4 regions of the Streptomyces sp. NPDC052023 genome follow, and region 2 is predicted to be linked to each of the others. Evidence: riboswitches for the same ligand, from Rfam matches in the RefSeq annotation. Region 2 holds a riboswitch; each other region holds the start of a gene.
What was found. Region 2 has a riboswitch for cyclic di-AMP ahead of ACIHCM_RS15550 (NlpC/P60 family protein). Riboswitches for the same ligand answer to the same signal wherever they lie in the genome.
Positions count from the first base shown of each region.

Region 1: linked by a shared signal. The riboswitch ahead of ACIHCM_RS07540 (LysM peptidoglycan-binding domain-containing M23 family metallopeptidase) and the one ahead of ACIHCM_RS15550 (NlpC/P60 family protein) in region 2 are both predicted to bind cyclic di-AMP.
Region 3: linked by a shared signal. The riboswitch ahead of ACIHCM_RS27415 (M23 family metallopeptidase) and the one ahead of ACIHCM_RS15550 (NlpC/P60 family protein) in region 2 are both predicted to bind cyclic di-AMP.
Region 4: linked by a shared signal. The riboswitch ahead of ACIHCM_RS24850 (transglycosylase family protein) and the one ahead of ACIHCM_RS15550 (NlpC/P60 family protein) in region 2 are both predicted to bind cyclic di-AMP.

Region 1 covers NZ_JBIUBW010000003.1:3,981-8,146, reverse strand. The annotation lists gene ACIHCM_RS07550 (TetR family transcriptional regulator C-terminal domain-containing protein) at 1-15, shown strand, start outside; gene ACIHCM_RS07545 (SGNH/GDSL hydrolase family protein) at 52-837, opposite strand; gene ACIHCM_RS07540 (LysM peptidoglycan-binding domain-containing M23 family metallopeptidase) at 1,070-2,044, opposite strand; cyclic di-AMP (ydaO/yuaA leader) riboswitch at 2,049-2,204, opposite strand; gene ACIHCM_RS07535 (tyrosine-protein phosphatase) at 2,765-3,562, shown strand; gene ACIHCM_RS07530 (DUF6126 family protein) at 3,566-3,685, opposite strand; gene ACIHCM_RS07525 (helix-turn-helix domain-containing protein) at 3,682-4,166, opposite strand, start outside.
Region 2 covers NZ_JBIUBW010000006.1:161,310-165,475, forward strand. The annotation lists gene pcrA (DNA helicase PcrA) at 1-1,353, opposite strand, end outside; cyclic di-AMP (ydaO/yuaA leader) riboswitch at 1,692-1,861, shown strand; gene ACIHCM_RS15550 (NlpC/P60 family protein) at 1,869-3,050, shown strand; gene ACIHCM_RS15555 (hypothetical protein) at 3,165-3,518, opposite strand; gene ACIHCM_RS15560 (NlpC/P60 family protein) at 3,979-4,166, shown strand, end outside.
Region 3 covers NZ_JBIUBW010000016.1:118,225-122,390, reverse strand. The annotation lists gene ACIHCM_RS27425 (HPr family phosphocarrier protein) at 1-140, shown strand, start outside; gene ACIHCM_RS27420 (GntR family transcriptional regulator) at 319-1,014, opposite strand; gene ACIHCM_RS27415 (M23 family metallopeptidase) at 1,203-1,955, opposite strand; cyclic di-AMP (ydaO/yuaA leader) riboswitch at 1,968-2,135, opposite strand; gene ACIHCM_RS27410 (M16 family metallopeptidase) at 2,337-3,725, opposite strand; gene ACIHCM_RS27405 (M16 family metallopeptidase) at 3,722-4,166, opposite strand, start outside.
Region 4 covers NZ_JBIUBW010000013.1:107,663-111,828, forward strand. The annotation lists gene eno (phosphopyruvate hydratase) at 105-1,385, opposite strand; gene ACIHCM_RS24850 (transglycosylase family protein) at 1,947-2,645, opposite strand; cyclic di-AMP (ydaO/yuaA leader) riboswitch at 2,649-2,828, opposite strand; gene ACIHCM_RS24855 (transglycosylase family protein) at 3,046-4,146, opposite strand.

The DNA.
Region 1 (4,166 bases), on a different contig from region 2:
GCCGGGCGGCGCTGAGCCGCCGGCGATCCGTCGCCCTGTGCACCGAACGCCTCAAGCCACCGACGCGATCCGCATCTTGATGTCGTCCGGCGACAGCATGCCCTTGGCCGTGACGTGGTCGCCGGAGGACTGACCGCGCAGCCGCCGGCCGATCCACGGCACCAGGTACTCACGCGCCCAGTACACGTCGTCCCGGCGCACGTCGAGGGTGCCCCGCGGCGGAAGCGGCGGCCAGGGCTGCTCCGGGTCGGCGGGGACGGCGAGGCGTAGGGCCTGACCGGCGCGCAGCGCCACCCGCGTGTGCCCCTCGGGAGACAGGTGCAGCCGGTCGTGGTCCCACGCTCGGCGGTCCTGGACGGACTTGAGCGACCACAGGTCGAGCACCGGGCAGCCGTACCGGTCGGCGATGGCCCGCACATGGCCGTTGTAGGTGGCGATCTTGCCGCGCAGATGCCTGAGCACGGGGACGCCCCGGGTGTCGAAACCGGTCGTCACCAGGACGGTGCCGACGGCGGCGGTCAGCGCGGCGACCGCCGTCTCGAAGCGCTCGGCCACGTCGTCGGGGTCGGTGCCCGGGCGGATGATGTCGTTGCCGCCGGCGCAGAACGACACCAGGTCCGGCCTGAGTTCGACGGCCCTCGGGATCTGTTCCGCCACGATCTGGTCGAGCAGCCTGCCGCGCACGGCGAGATTGGTGTACTGGAAGTCGCCCTCGGGACGGCGGTCCGCGAGCAGTACGGCGAACCGGTCGGCCCAGCCGACGAACGCCCCGTCGGGGCCGGGGTCGCCGACGCCCTCGGTGAAGCTGTCCCCCACCGCCACGTACGACCCGATCACTGATCTGCTGTCACTCTTCGAATCGTCTGCCACGTCGGGACATGATTCCCCTTCGAATGTGACCTACGCGACCGTAGGAAGGGGTTGACGGACGGTGAGAAAGGCCACGGCCAAAGGATTGGTCAACTGCGGAATAACGCCGTAGGCCCGCAACGACCGCAGGCACCGAACGCACCGAAGGCCGGACCCGGGGATCGGGGTCCGGCCTTCGGTGGCGTGAGCGGCGCGTGCGTCAGCCGATCGAGACGCCCTTGGAGGCGAGGTAGGCGACCGGGTCGACGTCCGAGCCGTAGTCCGGCGTGGTGCGGATCTCGAAGTGCAGGTGCGGGCCCGTGGAGTTGCCGGTCGAACCGGAGAGGCCGATCTGCTGGCCCGCGGTCACGCTCTGGCCGCTGGCGACGGAGAGCGAGGACAGGTGGGCGTACTGGGCGTAGTAGCCGTCGGCGAGCTTGATGACGACCTGGTTTCCGTACGCGCCGGCCCAGCCCGCGGAGACGACCGTGCCCGCGCCGACGGCCTTCAGCGGGGTGCCGGTCGCGGCGGCGAAGTCGACGCCCGTGTGGTAGCCGCTGGACCACATGCTGCCTGCCACGCGGTAGGCGGTACCGACGCCGGCGCCGTCCACGGGGGCGGAGAAGCCGGTGGAGGTGGCGGTCTCCGCGGCCTGGGTGGAGGCCGGGGCCTCGGACGTGTTCGCCGCGGCTTCGGACGCGTTCGAGGACTGCGACGCCTCGGTCGTGGCCGGCGATGCGGCCGGGGCGGAGGGAGCGGCGGCGGACGGCGCGGTCGGCTGCTTACCGCCGCTCGCCGCTGCCTTCGCGCCGATCGTGAGCTTCAGACCGGGGTGGATGAGCGACGGGTCCTGACCCACCGCCTCACGGTTGTCCTCGTAGAGCCGCTGCCAGCCACCGCTGACGTTCTGCTCGTCGGCGATCTTCGAGAGGTAGTCGCCGACCTTCACCGAATACGTCCGCACACCGGCCTTCTTGGCGGTGGACTGCTTTTCGGCGGACTGCTGCTGCACTGCCGTCTTTTGGACCGGGACCGACTGAACGGCCTTCTCCGCGGCGGACTGGGGGGTGGCGGCGTGGGCGCCGGCGGCCCCCATCAGCGGGAGGGCGAGTGCGGCGCCACCGGTTCCGGCGACGGCGATGGAACGGGTGAAGCGCTGGGTCTTCGGACGGCGGTGCTTACCCTTCGCGGGCATGGCGAATTCCTCTCCGGCGCCTGCGAGGTGAGCTGTCGGGTGCGGACTGGAGATGTCCGGCCGCGTCGGGACGAGGCTTTACCCCGAGCCGTTCCGGGAACCGGAACAGGCAACTACCTGTGGGTCCCCCGCTCCTGCCGAACACGGGTGGGTTTGCGCGGGCACCGGGCGGCGGCAGGATTAGGCGTCCGCCCGGATCGGTGTGGAACGTAAGCGACCGCGACGCAACGGGACAAGCAAGAGGTTCCGCCGGAACGCCGTTTTCGTGATCCGTTCACCCGAATTCCGGTCACACTCCGTGCATCGGAGAGCGTGTGATTTCCGTAAACGCCCTTAAAAGGCACGTGAATTACACATGCATGACAAACGACGCTCGGTCACGGATATGACGCTGCTCACGTGACCCTGCTCCAGGTTTCCTTATTTGAGAGAGAGTTGGAAAGAAGGGCCTAATTCGGACAGACAGCCTAGATGGGATTCTTGGAGGAAAAACAGTCACACCCGGTTCAGGATGCGGCCCCCGTCGCACCATGAAGACATCCCGCGCATTTCGCCCGATTCGCCACATTGGTACAGCGCTGTCGGGTGTACGGCTCGCGGGCGCAGTTCGTGCTCCCCTGACCGCCTCAGGACAACTCATGGCCGGGGAAATCCGTGTCGTATCGTCAAGACGTGCCCGTCGACGAGCCGCGCCGACGGGGCCGATGGGAGGGAGCCCCCGTGACGCAGCACGTGCCGTCGACCGAGCCCGAACTGGCCGGAGTGCGCAACTTCCGTGACGTGGGCGGACTGCCGACGGTGGACGGGCGCAGGGTGCGGCAGGGAGTGCTGTTCCGCAGCGGCCACCTCGCCCACGCGACCGCGCAGGACGCCACGTTCCTCGCCTCACTGGGGCTGCACACGATCTTCGACTTCCGTAACGCCGCGGACCAGAGGCTGGAGGGCCCGGACATCGAGCTGCCGGGTGTGCGCAACGTCAACCTGCCGCTGTCCGACCCGGCGGACGGCGCGGAGTTCTGGAAGATGGTCCGGGACGGCGACGTGGAGCAGCTGCGGGAGGTCCTGGCCGACGGCAGGGCCGCGGACCGGATGGTCACCTCGTACCGCATGATCGTCAAGGAGCGCACCGCCGAGCACTCCCAGGTGCTGCACGCGATCGCCGAGGACAGCGTCCCCGCGCTGATGCACTGCGCGGCGGGCAAGGACCGCGCCGGGCTGTCGATCGCCGTCACGCTGCTCGCGCTGGGTGTGGAGCGCGAGGCGATCCTCGCCGACTACCTGGAGTCCAACGCCAAGCACCGCCGCTACAAGGTGCACCGGGGCGGCAGCTCCGCCTCGGCGTACTCCCCGGAGGTCATGGAGCTGCTCAGCCCGCTCTTCGACGCGCGCGCCGAGTATCTGACGGCGGCGTTCGAGACCGTCGAGGAGACCTGGGGCGACGTCGACACCTACCTGGCGCAGGGGCTCGGCGTAGCCCCCGGGACCCGGGAACGACTGCGCGAGCGCCTGCTCGACTGACCTCTACTTGGCGCCGACCTCGAAAAGCAGATAGAGGAAGCCGGCGAAGAGGTGTCCCGCCACGAGGTAGATGACGAACCGGACCCAGATACCCCGGGGAATCTTCCCCTCGGTGTCTCTCATGGCATGTCTCCCGTGGTAGGGCCGAGGCAGAGCGCGGCCGTGGGGCTCTGCAGCAGGGTGTGGACGAAGAGGAGGTCGACCCCGCCCGGGTCCTCGGCGGCGATGCGGTGCGGGGTCAGGGAGTCGAAGTGGGCGCTGTCGCCCGGGCCGAGCCGGTGCGCGGCATCCCCGAGGCGCAGCCGCAGCCGTCCCTGGAGGACGTACAGCCACTCCTCACCGGCGTGCACCCGCACGATGTCGCCCTGCGAGCCGTAGGGCACATGCACCCGCAGGGCCTGCATGCCCCGCCCGGAGGCGCCCGCCTGCCAGTACGTCCAGCCGCCGGCGCCGCTCGGCTCCATGTCGGCGGCCCGCACGACGGCGTCCCGGTCGGCGACCGTCTCGCCGAGCAGCTCCGAGACGGTCGTACCGTAGATACGGGCGAGGGCCAGCAGCATCGGCAGCGACGGCTGGCGCTGCCCGGTCTCCAGCCGGGACAGAT
Region 2 (4,166 bases):
GCGGATGAAGATCTCTTCGAAGACACGGGACTGGGCGTTCGTACGGTAGAAGACGGCGACGTCGCCCGCCTTCGCGTCGCCCGCGTCGGTGAGTCGGTCTATCTCGTCGGCGACGAACTGCGCCTCGTCGTGCTCGGTGTCGGCGACGTAGCCGGTGATGCGCGCGCCCGTCCCCGCGTTGGTCCACAGGTTCTTGGGGCGGCGGGACTCGTTGCGCTCGATGACGGCGTTGGCCGCGGAGAGGATCGTCTGGGTGGAGCGGTAGTTCTGCTCCAGCAGGATCGTGGTCGCGTCCGGGTAGTCCTCCTCGAACTGGAGGATGTTGCGGATGGTCGCGCCGCGGAAGGCGTAGATCGACTGGTCGGCGTCACCCACCACGCACAGCTCGGCGGGCTCGAGGTCGCCCTCGGCGGGCGGCACGTCGACGTTCTCGGCGGCGCGCTCGCCGGTGCCGACGAGTTCGCGCACGAGGGCGTACTGGGCGTGATTGGTGTCCTGGTACTCGTCGACCAGGACGTGCCGGAAGCGGCGGCGGTAGTGCTCGGCGACGTCCGGGAACGCGCGGAGCAGGTTGACCGTCGTCATGATCAGGTCGTCGAAGTCGAGGGCGTTCGCCTCGCGCAGACGGGACTGGTACAGCGCGTAGGCCTGGGCGAGGGTCTTCTCGAAGCCGTCGGTGGCCTGGGCGGCGAAGTCCTCCTCGTCGATCAGCTCGTTCTTGAGGTTGCTGATCTTGGCGCTGAAGGACTTGGGCGGGAAGCGCTTGGGGTCGAGGTCCAGGTCGCGGCAGACCAGCGACATCAGACGCTTGCTGTCGGCGGCGTCGTAGATCGAGAAGGACGAGGTGAAGCCGAGCTTCTTGGACTCCCGGCGCAGGATGCGCACGCATGCGCTGTGGAAGGTCATCACCCACATCGCGTTCGCCCGGGGGCCGACGAGCTGCTCGACGCGCTCCTTCATCTCGCCCGCGGCCTTGTTGGTGAAGGTGATCGCGAGGATCTGGCCCGGATGCACCCCACGCTCGGCGAGGAGGTGGGCGATGCGGTGGGTGAGGACGCGGGTCTTTCCGGAGCCGGCGCCGGCCACGATGAGCAGGGGGGAGCCGGAGTGGACCACGGCGGCACGCTGGTTGTCGTTCAGCCCCTCCAGAAGCGCGGCGGAGTCCAGGGCGGGGCGCGGGGCGCCGTCGCGGTAGTAGGCGTCCCGGTCCGGGGGTGCGTCGAACTTCCCGCCGAACAGATCGTCCGGAAGCGGCTCCGGAGCGTGATCGTCCTCGGGCGGCGGCGGAGGCTCCTCGCGGGCCCGTGGGGCCTGGAGGTCCGCCAGGAAGCTGTCGTCAAAGAGGCTGCTCATCGCTCTCCGAGTCTAGGGCGCCCCACCGACAACCCGTGGCCACCCCGAAAAGATGCCGGGCCCTGAAGCCGGATGATCTCTCCGAGGGGGCCGGATCCGGACACGAGAGAGGCGGGCGCCCCACGGGGACGATCTCGCGCACCCGCACCCGCACCCATCCGCACCCGCACCCACCACACCCTCACCGTCCGAACACGCTCTCACGCGGGCCGTGACGGCTGACTGAAGGTCACGAAAATGTATCGGGCATATCACCCACCAACCTTCACACGGGCCACACAAGTTGGCTACCGTGCCGGGCAGGCCGCCCGACTCTCACCGGCGAACGTCGCCGGGCCGTGCGGCCTCCGCCGAGTCCGGTGCGCCCAAGGCAGCCGGAGCCGGGGACCCAACCGAACTTGGGGTGAATCGGCCCATATCCCTCCTGGGAGCGGGCCGTAGGGCAACCCTTCCGAACCACCCGCCCGAACCCGACAGCTAACCCGGTAGGCGGCAGATGGAAGGAGTCGCCTCCTTTGGCGTCGCACCGCAAGTCGCGCTCCACCGGCGCGCGGGTAGCAGGCATACGCACCCCGGCCCTCGCCACCGCTGCCCTGACCTCCGTGGCCCTGCTCTCCCAGACCGCCAACGCCGAGCCCTCGGCCGACGACAAGCCGAGCCTCGAGGAGGTCGAGAAGAAGGTCGACGATCTCTACCGCCAGGCGGAGTCGGCGACCGAGAAGTACAACGCGGCCAAGGAGAAGACCGCGAAACAGCGCAAGCGCGTCGACACCCTCCTGGACGACGTGGCCCAGCGCACACAGAAACTGAACGAGGCGCGTGAGGAACTGGGGACGTACGCCGCCGCCCAGTACCGCACCGGGGCCTCGGTCCCCGACACCGCCACCTTCCTGCTCGCCGACTCCCCGCAGGACTACTTCGACCAGAGCCAGCTGATGGGCCGCCTGACCAGCCATCAGAAGGACGCGGTCGACGAGTACTTCACCGAGCAGTCCGCGACGATGAAGAAGCGGCAGGAGGCCACCCGGAGCCTGGACACCCTCACCGAGTCGCAGAGCGATCTGCGCACGGCCAAGGCCACCGTCCAGAAGAAGCTGGCCGACGCGCGGACCCTGCTGTCGGAGCTGACCGCCGAGGAGAAGGCCCGCCTCGCGGCCATCGAGAAGAAGAAGCAGGAGGAGGCCGAGCGCAAGGCCGCCGAGCTCGCCCGGCAGCAGGCGGAGGAGCAGCGGCGCCAGGAGGCGGCTCAGCAGGAGCAGGAGTCGGCGGGCGGCGGTGGCTCAGCGGGCGCGGGCACCGAGGCCGGCTCCGGCACCTCCACGCCGGACTCCGCGTACGGCACCAAGGCGGAGAAGGCGCTCGCCTTCGCCCGCGCACAGATCGGCAAGCCGTACGTCTGGGGCGCCACCGGCCCCGAGTCCTACGACTGCTCCGGCCTGACCCAGGCCGCGTGGAAGGCCGCCGGCGTCTCGCTCCCCCGCACCACCTACGACCAGGTCAACGCCGGAACGACGGTGTCCGTCGCCGCCGCCCGGCCGGGCGACCTGGTGTTCTTCTACGACGACGTCACCCACGTCGGCCTCTACATCGGCAACGGCATGATGATCCACGCCCCGAAGCCGGGCACGTACGTCCGCGAGGAGTCGGTCTTCTACGACGGCGAGTCCTCCATCCACAGCGTCGTCCGCCCGGCCTGACACCGGCGCCGAAAGGCGCTCCGGCGTGCGCTCCGGGACGCTCTCCGGGGAGGCCGTCGAAGGGCACGCGCGCGTGCGGCGGATTTCCGCGGCACGCGCGCGTGGGGCGGATCGTCAGGTCCAGAGCACGGCGATGAAGACGTTCGCCGTGGTCAGGAGTCCCACCAGGCCGAACATGCCCTTGTCCACCTTCTCGTCGTCCCGCTTCACATAGACGAGGCCGAGGATCACGATCAGCAGCGCCAGCTTCACGCCGATCTTGATGTTGTCGACGGGCTGGTCGTCGGCCTGGTTGAGGCCCACCAGGATCACGCCGGTGACCAGCATGGTCAGCGCGCCGTGCAGCATCGCGGGGACGAATCGTGCGGTGCCCTGTCCCATCGCCTTCATCTGGGTGAGGAAGCCACCGAGCAGGGAGGCGATGCCGATGATGTGCAGGCCGACGAAGAGGTGGATGAGTACGTCCATGGGGCCGGAGCCTAATGAGGGGGCATCGGGCCCCCGACACCGGGTCACCCACGGCACGCCCACCCGGCGGCTGCATATATGCGCCCCATAGCATCCTCGGGCTTCCACCCGCCCCGGAATCGCCGCATCGGTCATCGCACTGCGTGAAGACGATGGCCCCGAATCGCGATCTCGGTCACATACGGTCACCCGCCGCTCCTCTGCCGTCACTTCCGCACAAGACGTCACCACGCCGACACGCCCGGGTTTAGCGTCCTCCACCAGGTGACCGGCACCCCACCACCGCCCCTGGCCAGAGGCGGCAGCCGGGCACCACCGCCGAGAAGGTCCGGCGGCGCCCCGCATCCCCTGTGCGGGGCGCCGCCGGACGCGTCAGCCGCCCCGGAGCGGTCGTACCTCCAACCGGTGGCCGCACGGAACCGGCGGTCGCCCGAGTCGTACGAAAGGACGTGCAGTCCACGTGGCAGCGCACCGCAAGCCCCGACCACGCTCGGCCCCCGGCACCAGGGCCCGCACGGCGGCGACGATCGCCCTTGCGGGCGCGGCGACCGCGACGGGTCTCGAGGGGACCGGTCACGCCGAGCCTCAGCTGACGCCGGGCCAGGTCAAAGCCAAGGTGGACCAGCTGTACCAGGAGGCGGAGGTCGC
Region 3 (4,166 bases), on a different contig from region 2:
TGCTGGCCGTCCTGGGGCTGGGCGCCCAGGGTGGCGAGGAGATCGTCCTGGCTTCCGACGCCGAGGGCGCGGACGCCGCGCTCGACCGTCTGGCCAAGCTGGTCGCCGAGGGCCTCGAGGAGCTTCCCGAGACCGTCTGACCCGCTGACGGCATTCCTGAAGCCGCGTCGCCCTTTCCGGGCGGCGCGGCTTCAGCCGTATTCCGGCCCGCTCGCCCGCGTTTTCGCAACTCGGCTCGTCAATAATTCCGGGAACGCCGAAAAGGGCAGCAAAAAGGCGCCGCCGCAGGATTTCGCTTCTTTGTATACGGTGCTCGTGTTAATGCCGTAGGCCCGACATGTTTACGGCATGTTGCGAAGTCCTCACACGGTCCGCGCGATCACCTTTTCCGGGGAAGCGGAGCCGGTGCGCGCCGGTCGCACGCTCGGCGTGCAGCGCCGTGACCGCCCGCGCCCGCTCACCGTCGCCGCGCGCCACCGCGTCCACGATCGCACCGTGCTCCGTCCAGGACTCCGCGGGGCTGACAGGCGCCTCCACGGCGTACATCCAGGCGATCTTGTGTCGCAGCTGGGTCAGCATCGCGATCAGGGCGGGGCTGCCGGAGGCCTGGGCGAGCGTCTCGTGAAACCAGCCGCCCAGCGAGCGCAGATCCTCGCTGCCACCCCGCCTGGCACGGTCCTGGCCCAGTCTGACCAGGCCGCGCAGCACCTTCAGATGGGCCTCGGTGCGCCGCTGCGCGGCCCGCGCGGCACCGAGCGGTTCCAGCAGCAGGCGCATCTCCAGCAGGTCGGCGGCCTCCTGCTCCGTCGGTTCCGCCACGCACGCGCCCGCGTGCCGCCGGGTCACCACGAAGCCCTCCGCCTCCAGCGTGCGCAGGGCCTCGCGAACGGGGACGCGCGAGACTCCGTAGCGGCGGGCGAGGAGTTCCTCGGTGAGCCGGCCGCCCCGCTCGTAGACACCCGCGACGATGTCGTCCCGGATGGCCGTGCACACCGAATGCGCCGGAATACGCATGACCGACCTCCGCCTTAATCCCCGTGCAACGTCGACGACTGACGTGTGTTCCGTGACTCTATTGCAATGGGCCGGGATTTCCGATGGCGGGCCGGAATCCATGGATATCTTTTGGACATACCGGCGCACGAAACGCCGAAAGCCCCGGCTCAGGGAGCCGGGGCCGCGGGAAGCGGGGCGATGCGCCGTCAGACGCCGACGCCGTGCGAGCGGAGGTAGGCGACCGGGTCGATGTCCGTGCCGTACTCGGCCGTCGTGCGGGCCTCGAAGTGCAGGTGCGCTCCGGTGACGTTGCCGGTGGCGCCGGACAGGGCGATCTGCTGCCCCGGGGTGACCGTCTGGCCCACCGAGACCGCGATGGACGACAGGTGACCGTACTGGGTGTACGTACCGTCGTTCATCTTGATCACGACTTGATTGCCGTACGCCCCGCCCCAGCCGGCCTCGACCACGGTGCCGGAGCCGACCGCGTGCACGGGCGTGCCGCTCGCGGCGTGGAAGTCGACACCCGTGTGGCTGCCGGAGGACCACAGCGCGCCGCCGGACCGGTAGCCGGTGGAGACGTAGGAGCCGCTGATCGGCGCCACGTAGGTGTTGAGGCGCTTGCGCTCGGCCTCGCGGGCGGCGCGCTCCTTGGCCTCGCGCGCCTCCTCGGCCCGCTCCTCCGCCCGCTTCTTCGCGGCGGCCTCGGCCTTCTTCTCCGCGGCGGCCTGCTTCTGGGCGGCGGCCTGGGCGTCTATCTGCTCGGCGACCGAGTCGCCGATGGTGATGACCGGGAGCAGGCCGGTCTGCTCGGCCGCGGGCTCGGCGGCGAGCGCGGGAGCGGCCAGGGTGCCGATGACACCGGTGGTGGTGAGCGCCGCGACACCCGCCGCGCGGGCGGTGGTGCGCTTCATCCGGCTGGGACGGCGATGCTTCCCGGTGGCGCGCGTGAACGCCATGTGGTGGCTGGTCCTTTCCTTCCCTCTCGCCTACCGGGTTAGCTGACGGGTTCGGAGCAGGAAGGTCTCCTACGGACTCCCTCGCTGGGCGCGCGGGCGTCCGATTCACCCCAGGGACTTCATGGTTGGGTCCCCGGCTCCCCTGGCTCGCGCCGTACGGGGACTCGGCGATGACTGTCCGGTGCCGCGGGTGCGGCGCACTGCCTGACGGACAGCCCGGATGACGCTAAGCGGGACATCTTTCAATCCCCAAACGCAATCCGGCGTTTGTAGCGCATCCCACAGGTCAGACAGGCAACCTCCGCCCCAATCCGGACATAGAGGGGCCCTGGTGACGCATCCGTCACCAGGGCCCCTGCGCGCGCGTGCCCTCCGCGGCCTCTACTCGGCCGCCACGACGGTGACTTCACCGATGCCGAGGGCCTCGACGGGCTCCTTGATCTGCGCCGCGTCACCGACGAGGACCGTCACCAGCCGGTCTGCCGGGAAGGCGCTGACGACCGCCGCGGTGGCCTCGACGGTCCCCGTGGCGGCGAGCTGCTGGTACAGCCTCGCCTGGTAGTCGTCGGGCAGGTGCTGCTCGACCTGGTCGGCGAGGGTCCCCGCAACGGCCGCGGCGGTCTCGTACTTCAGCGGCGCCACACCGACGAGGTTCTGCACGGCGACGTCCCGCTCGGCGTCCGTGAGGCCGTCCGCGGCGAGCGTGCGCAGCACCGTCCAGAGGTCCTCCAGCGCGGGGCCGGTGTTCGGCGTGTCCACGGAGCCGCTGATGGCGAGCATGGCGGCACCGCTGCCGTCGGGAGCGGAACGCAGTACCTGGCCGAACGAGCGCACCCCGTAGGTGTAGCCCTTCTCCTCGCGCAGGACGCGGTCCAGGCGGGAGGTGAGGGTGCCGCCCAGGCAGTACGTGCCGAGCACCTGGGCCGCCCATACGCGGTCGTGCCGGTCGGGACCGACCCGGCCGATCAGCAGCTGGGTCTGGACCGCTCCGGGACGGTCCACGATCACCACGCGGCCGGTGTCGTCGGCGGTCACCGGCGGCACGGGGCGCGGCTGCGCCTGGGAGCCGCTCCAGGCGCCCAGGGTCTCGCCGAGCAGTGCGTCGAGGTCCACGCCCGTGAGGTCGCCGACGACCACGGCGGTGGCCGTGGCGGGGCGGACGTGCCGCTCGTAGAAGGCGCGTACGGCGGCGGAGTCGATCTTCGCGACCGTCTCCTCGGTGCCCTGGCGCGGCCGGGACATGCGCGAGGCCGCCGGGAACAGCTCCTTGGAGAGCTCCTTGGCGGCCCGCCGGGCCGGGTTGGCCAGCTCGTGCGGGATCTCGTCGAGGCGGTTGCGGACCAGCCGCTCGACCTCGCTGTCGGCGAACGCGGGAGCCCTGAGGGCGTCGGCCAGCAGGCCGAGGGCCTTGGGCAGGCGGGAGACCGGCACCTCCAGGCTCAGCCGGACCCCGGGGTGGTCCGCGTGCGAGTCCAGGGTGGCGCCGCAGCGCTCCAGCTCGGCCGCGAACTCCTCGGCGGAGTGCTTGTCGGTGCCCTCGGAGAAGGCCCGCGCCATGATCGTGGCGACGCCGTCCAGGCCGGCCGGCTCGGCCTCCAAAGGCGCGTCCAGCAGCACCTCCACGGCGACGACCTGCTGGCCGGGCCGGTGGCAGCGCAGCACCGTCAAGCCGTTGTCCAGCGCCCCGCGCGTGGGGGCCGGGAACGCCCAGGGGCGGGCCTCGCCCGCCTGCGGCTGGGGGTGGAAGTCCATCGTGGCGAGCTCGGTCACTTGGCCGCCTCCTCGGTGTCGTCGCCGGCGGCGGCCGGCGCGGCGTCGGTGTCGTCGTCTGCGTCGGTCTCGCCGGCTTCGGTGGCCGTGGGCTCGTAGACGAGTACCGCGCGGTTGTCGGGCCGCAGGCGTGCCTTGGCGACCTCCTGGACCTCCTCGGCCGTCACCTCCAGGACGCGCCGCACGGCGGTGAAGGCGAGCTTGGGGTCGCCGAACAGCACCGCGTACCTGCAGAGTTCGTCGGCGCGGCTGGCGACCGTGCCGAGCCGGTCCAGCCACTCGCGCTCCAACAGGGCCTGCGCGCGTTCCATTTCCTCGGCCGTCGGGCCCTCCTCGGCGAACCGGGTGAGCTCCTCGTCGATGGCCGCCTCGATGACCGGCACCTCGACGTCCCCGGACGTCTTCACGTCCAGCCACCCCAGGGAGGGCGCTCCGGCCAGC
Region 4 (4,166 bases), on a different contig from region 2:
CTCGCCTCCCCATGCCTGCGTGGTGCACACGCGCGTACGTCCCCGCACACGGTACGGGACCGGGTGCGGGGACGTACGTACGACGCTTCCTACGAGGGCGTCGCTCAGCCCTTGAAGCGCGGGAAGGCGCTGCGGCCGGCGTACACCGCGGCGTCGTCGAGGATCTCCTCGATACGCAGCAGCTGGTTGTACTTGGCGACGCGCTCGGAACGGGCCGGGGCGCCGGTCTTGATCTGGCCGCAGTTGGTGGCGACGGCGAGGTCGGCGATGGTGACGTCCTCGGTCTCGCCGGAGCGGTGGGACATCATGCACTTGAAGCCGCTGCGCTGGGCCAGCTCGACGGCGTCCAGGGTCTCGGTGAGCGAGCCGATCTGGTTGACCTTGACCAGCAGGGCGTTGGCGGCGCCGTCCTCGATGCCGCGGGCCAGGCGCTCCGGGTTGGTGACGAACAGGTCGTCGCCGACGAGCTGGACCTTGTCACCGAGCTTGTCGGTGATGGTCTTCCAGCCCTCCCAGTCGTCCTCGAACAGCGGGTCCTCGATGGAGACGAGCGGGTACGCGTCGACGAGCTCCGCGTAGTACTCGGTCATCTCGGCGGCCGAGCGGTCCTTGCCCTCGAAGGTGTAGACGCCGTCCTTGTAGAACTCGGACGCGGCCACGTCGAGGGCCAGGGCGATCTGCTCGCCGGGCGTGTAGCCGGCTTCCTTGATCGCCTCCAGGATGAGGTCGAGGGCCTCGCGGTTGGAGCCGAGGTTCGGGGCGAAGCCGCCCTCGTCGCCGAGGCCGGTGGCCAGGCCCTTGCCCTTCAGCACCTTCTTGAGGGTGTGGTAGACCTCGGCGCCCCAGCGCAGGGCCTCGGAGAAGGACTCCGCGCCGATCGGGGCGATCATGAACTCCTGGATGTCCACGTTGGAGTCGGCGTGCGAGCCGCCGTTCAGGATGTTCATCATCGGCACCGGCAGCAGGTGCGCGTTGGGGCCGCCCAGGTAGCGGAACAGCGGCAGGTCGCTGGCCTCGGAGGCGGCGTGCGCCACGGCGAGCGAGACGCCGAGGATGGCGTTGGCGCCGAGGGAGCCCTTGTTGTCGGTGGCGTCCAGGTCGAACATCGCCTGGTCGATCAGGCGCTGCTCGGTGGCGTCGTAACCGACCAGCTCCGGGCCGATCTGCTCGATGACGGCGAGGACGGCCTTCTCGACGCCCTTGCCGAGGTAGCGGTTGGGGTCGCCGTCGCGGAGCTCGATGGCCTCGAAGGCGCCGGTGGAAGCGCCGGACGGAACGGCGGCACGACCCGTGCTGCCGTCGTCGAGGCCGACCTCGACCTCGACCGTGGGGTTGCCTCGGGAGTCCAGGATTTCCCGGGCTACGACGACGTCGATGGACGGCACGAGCATCTCCTTCGTGGATGTGACGCGGTTTAGCAGGACCGCAGCGGCTCTGCGAGACGAGCCTAACCGCCTCCGTGCGATCGGCCAGCCGGTCGCCCATCTCGTGGACGGAACCGAGAGTAAATTGTTTCCGAACGAAACAAAGACGGGGGCGCACGGGGTGGGAAGCGGGGGGTGAGGGGGCGGGGGGCCGGCGGACGGCGACCCGGGGGACGCCGGATGGCCGAGACCGCGGGGCAGGTGGATGTCCGGTGGGCGGCATCGGCGCGGTGCACGGGCGATGAAGGGCCGGGACCCCAGGCGAGCGCGTGTCCTTGCGGGTGGCATCGGCGCGGCGCGCGGCCGGCATGCAGGGCGAGGGGGCGCCTGGGGCGGCGCACGGCTGAGACAGGGGGGCGGCTGACCGACGATCCCGATAGCGGCGCACCGATGCGGGGCGTAAAAAAGCCCCGCCCCGGTGCGTACGGGGGAACACGCACCAGGGCGGGGAGCCCGTGGGGACGGGGGGTGACCCTCACGGGAGCCTCTGGGGCCTCCGGCGGGCCGGCGGCGTACGCCGTCCTACTTCAGGTGCAGCTGCTGACCCGGGAAGATGAGGTCGGCGTCCTCGACGATGTCCTTGTTCAGCTGGAACAGCTTCTCCCAGCCACCCTTGACGTCGTGCTCGGCGGCGATGGTGCTGAGGGTGTCACCCTCGGCGACCTTGTACTCGCCGTCGCCCTTCTTCACCTTGTCGCCGGTCGGCGTGGTGACCGTCTCCTTCGCGGCCGGACGCTCCTCGGAACGCGAAGCCGGCTGCTCCTCGGTCGCCCGCGTGCTGGTGTCGGTGCTCTGCGACTCGTTCGCGGCGGAGCCGCTGTCGGTGGAGCCACCGCCGGTGTACGCGGCGTTCGACAGGCCCGTGCCGCAGACCGGCCAGGCACCCTTGCCCTGGCCCGCGAGCACCTTCTCGGCGATCTGGATCTGCTGCTCCTTGGAGGCCTGGTCGGCCGTGGAGGCGAACTGCGTGCCGCCGTACGCGGCCCAGGTCGAGGCGGAGAACTGCAGACCGCCGTAGTAACCGTTGCCGGTGTTGATGGACCAGTTGCCACCGGACTCGCACTGGGCGACGGTGTCCCACTCGGAGGCCGTGGCGGCGGAGGCGCTGCCGGCGGCCATCAGCGGCGCGGCGACGGCGGCGGCACCGGTGACGCCGACCGCGGCGATGGCGCGAACGGCCTTGGACGGACGACGGTGCTTGCCCTTGCTGGAAAACAGCATGGTTGATCCCCTCACCGACGCCTGCGAGGTGAGCTGTCGGGTTCGGGCCGGTTGAGTTGCCCGGCCACACCTCCCTGGGAGGCGTGGCTTCACCCCAAGCCGGTTCCGGCGCTGAGTCTCCTCAACTGCCGGGCCCGGCACCTACCTTGGGTCCCCCGCTCCTGCCTACGGCGCTTGACGCGACGACTGTTCCCGGCCGGCCGCTGGCAGGATTCGGCGTTGCGGCAACCGGGGCTCGTGTTGACGAGCGGTCATGACCGTAGACAGGCGATCGACGGAATTTCAAAGACGATCAGGGCTTCTGAGACTCATCCCACACTTTCGCCAAAACGGACATTCAGCTCGAAGTGTGACGTGAACTCCCGCCGCCCGCAGGCCGTTTCCGGGCCTGCTCGCCGGCCTACTCCGCCCGGATGTCGAGCTCCTGACCGGGGACGATGTGGTCGGGGTCGGCACCGAGGGCGTTCTTGTTCCCGGCGTACAGCGCGGCCCATCCGCCTTGCACGTCAAGGGAGTCGGCGATGCTCCAGAGGCTGTCGCCGTCCCGGACCGTGTATGAACCGTCGACGGCCGCGCGGGTGCCGGCGGCTCCGCGCGAGGCATGCCGCCCGGCGGACTCTCCGGACCTGCCGTCACCCTCGTCCGCGCTGCCCCCTCGGTGCTTGCCGGTGCCGAGGGCTCCGGTGTCGGTGAGGTTCGAGGTGCTCGGCATGCCCGAAGGCACGTCGGAAGACGGGGAACTTGAGGGGGATTCGCCCGATTCAGGGGATTCGCTGGAGCTGGGGGATCCACTGGAATCGGGAGAGGTGGATCCGCCGGCCTCCTGGGAGGTGGAACCGTCGGACGGGCGGGATTGGCCGGATTCGCCGGATTCAGTGGAGTCCGGGGAATTCGTTGGGTTTGCCGGACTCGATGGCTTCGCGGAATCCGTGGGCGCACCGGAACCATGCGACTCATCGGCGTCGCTGGAGCCGCCGGAACCGCTGGAGCCGTCGGCATGGCTACGGCCGGACGAGTGGGACAAGCCGAGCGAGTTGGACAGACTTCCCGAATCGCTGGATCTCGTATGCGACGGCGTACTGGAGGCGTCACCGGCCACCCCCGTGTCGACCGCGGCCGACTCGGTGTCCACATCGAGCCCCACCAGCGGCCCGCAGGTCGCCCACGCGCCCACGCCCTGGTCCGCGAGGACCTTCTCGGCGACGGCGATCTGCTGCGAACGACTGGCCCGGTCCGCGCTCGCGGCGTACATGAGGCCGCCGTACTTCTCCCAGTCCTGCTGGGAGAGTTGCAGCCCGCCGTAGTAGCCGTTGCCCGTGTCGGCGCTCCAGGAGCCACCGGTCTCGCACTCCGCGACCCGGTCCCATGTCGTTCCGCCGGCGGCGCTCGCACCGGTGGCGCCGAGGAGCGGGATGGCGATGGCGGAGCCGGTCACTCCGGCCGCGACGACAAGAGCGGGTGCCTGGCGGGGGCGACGGTGACGACCGTTCCCGGAGAGCATGCGGGGACCTTTCGCGCGAC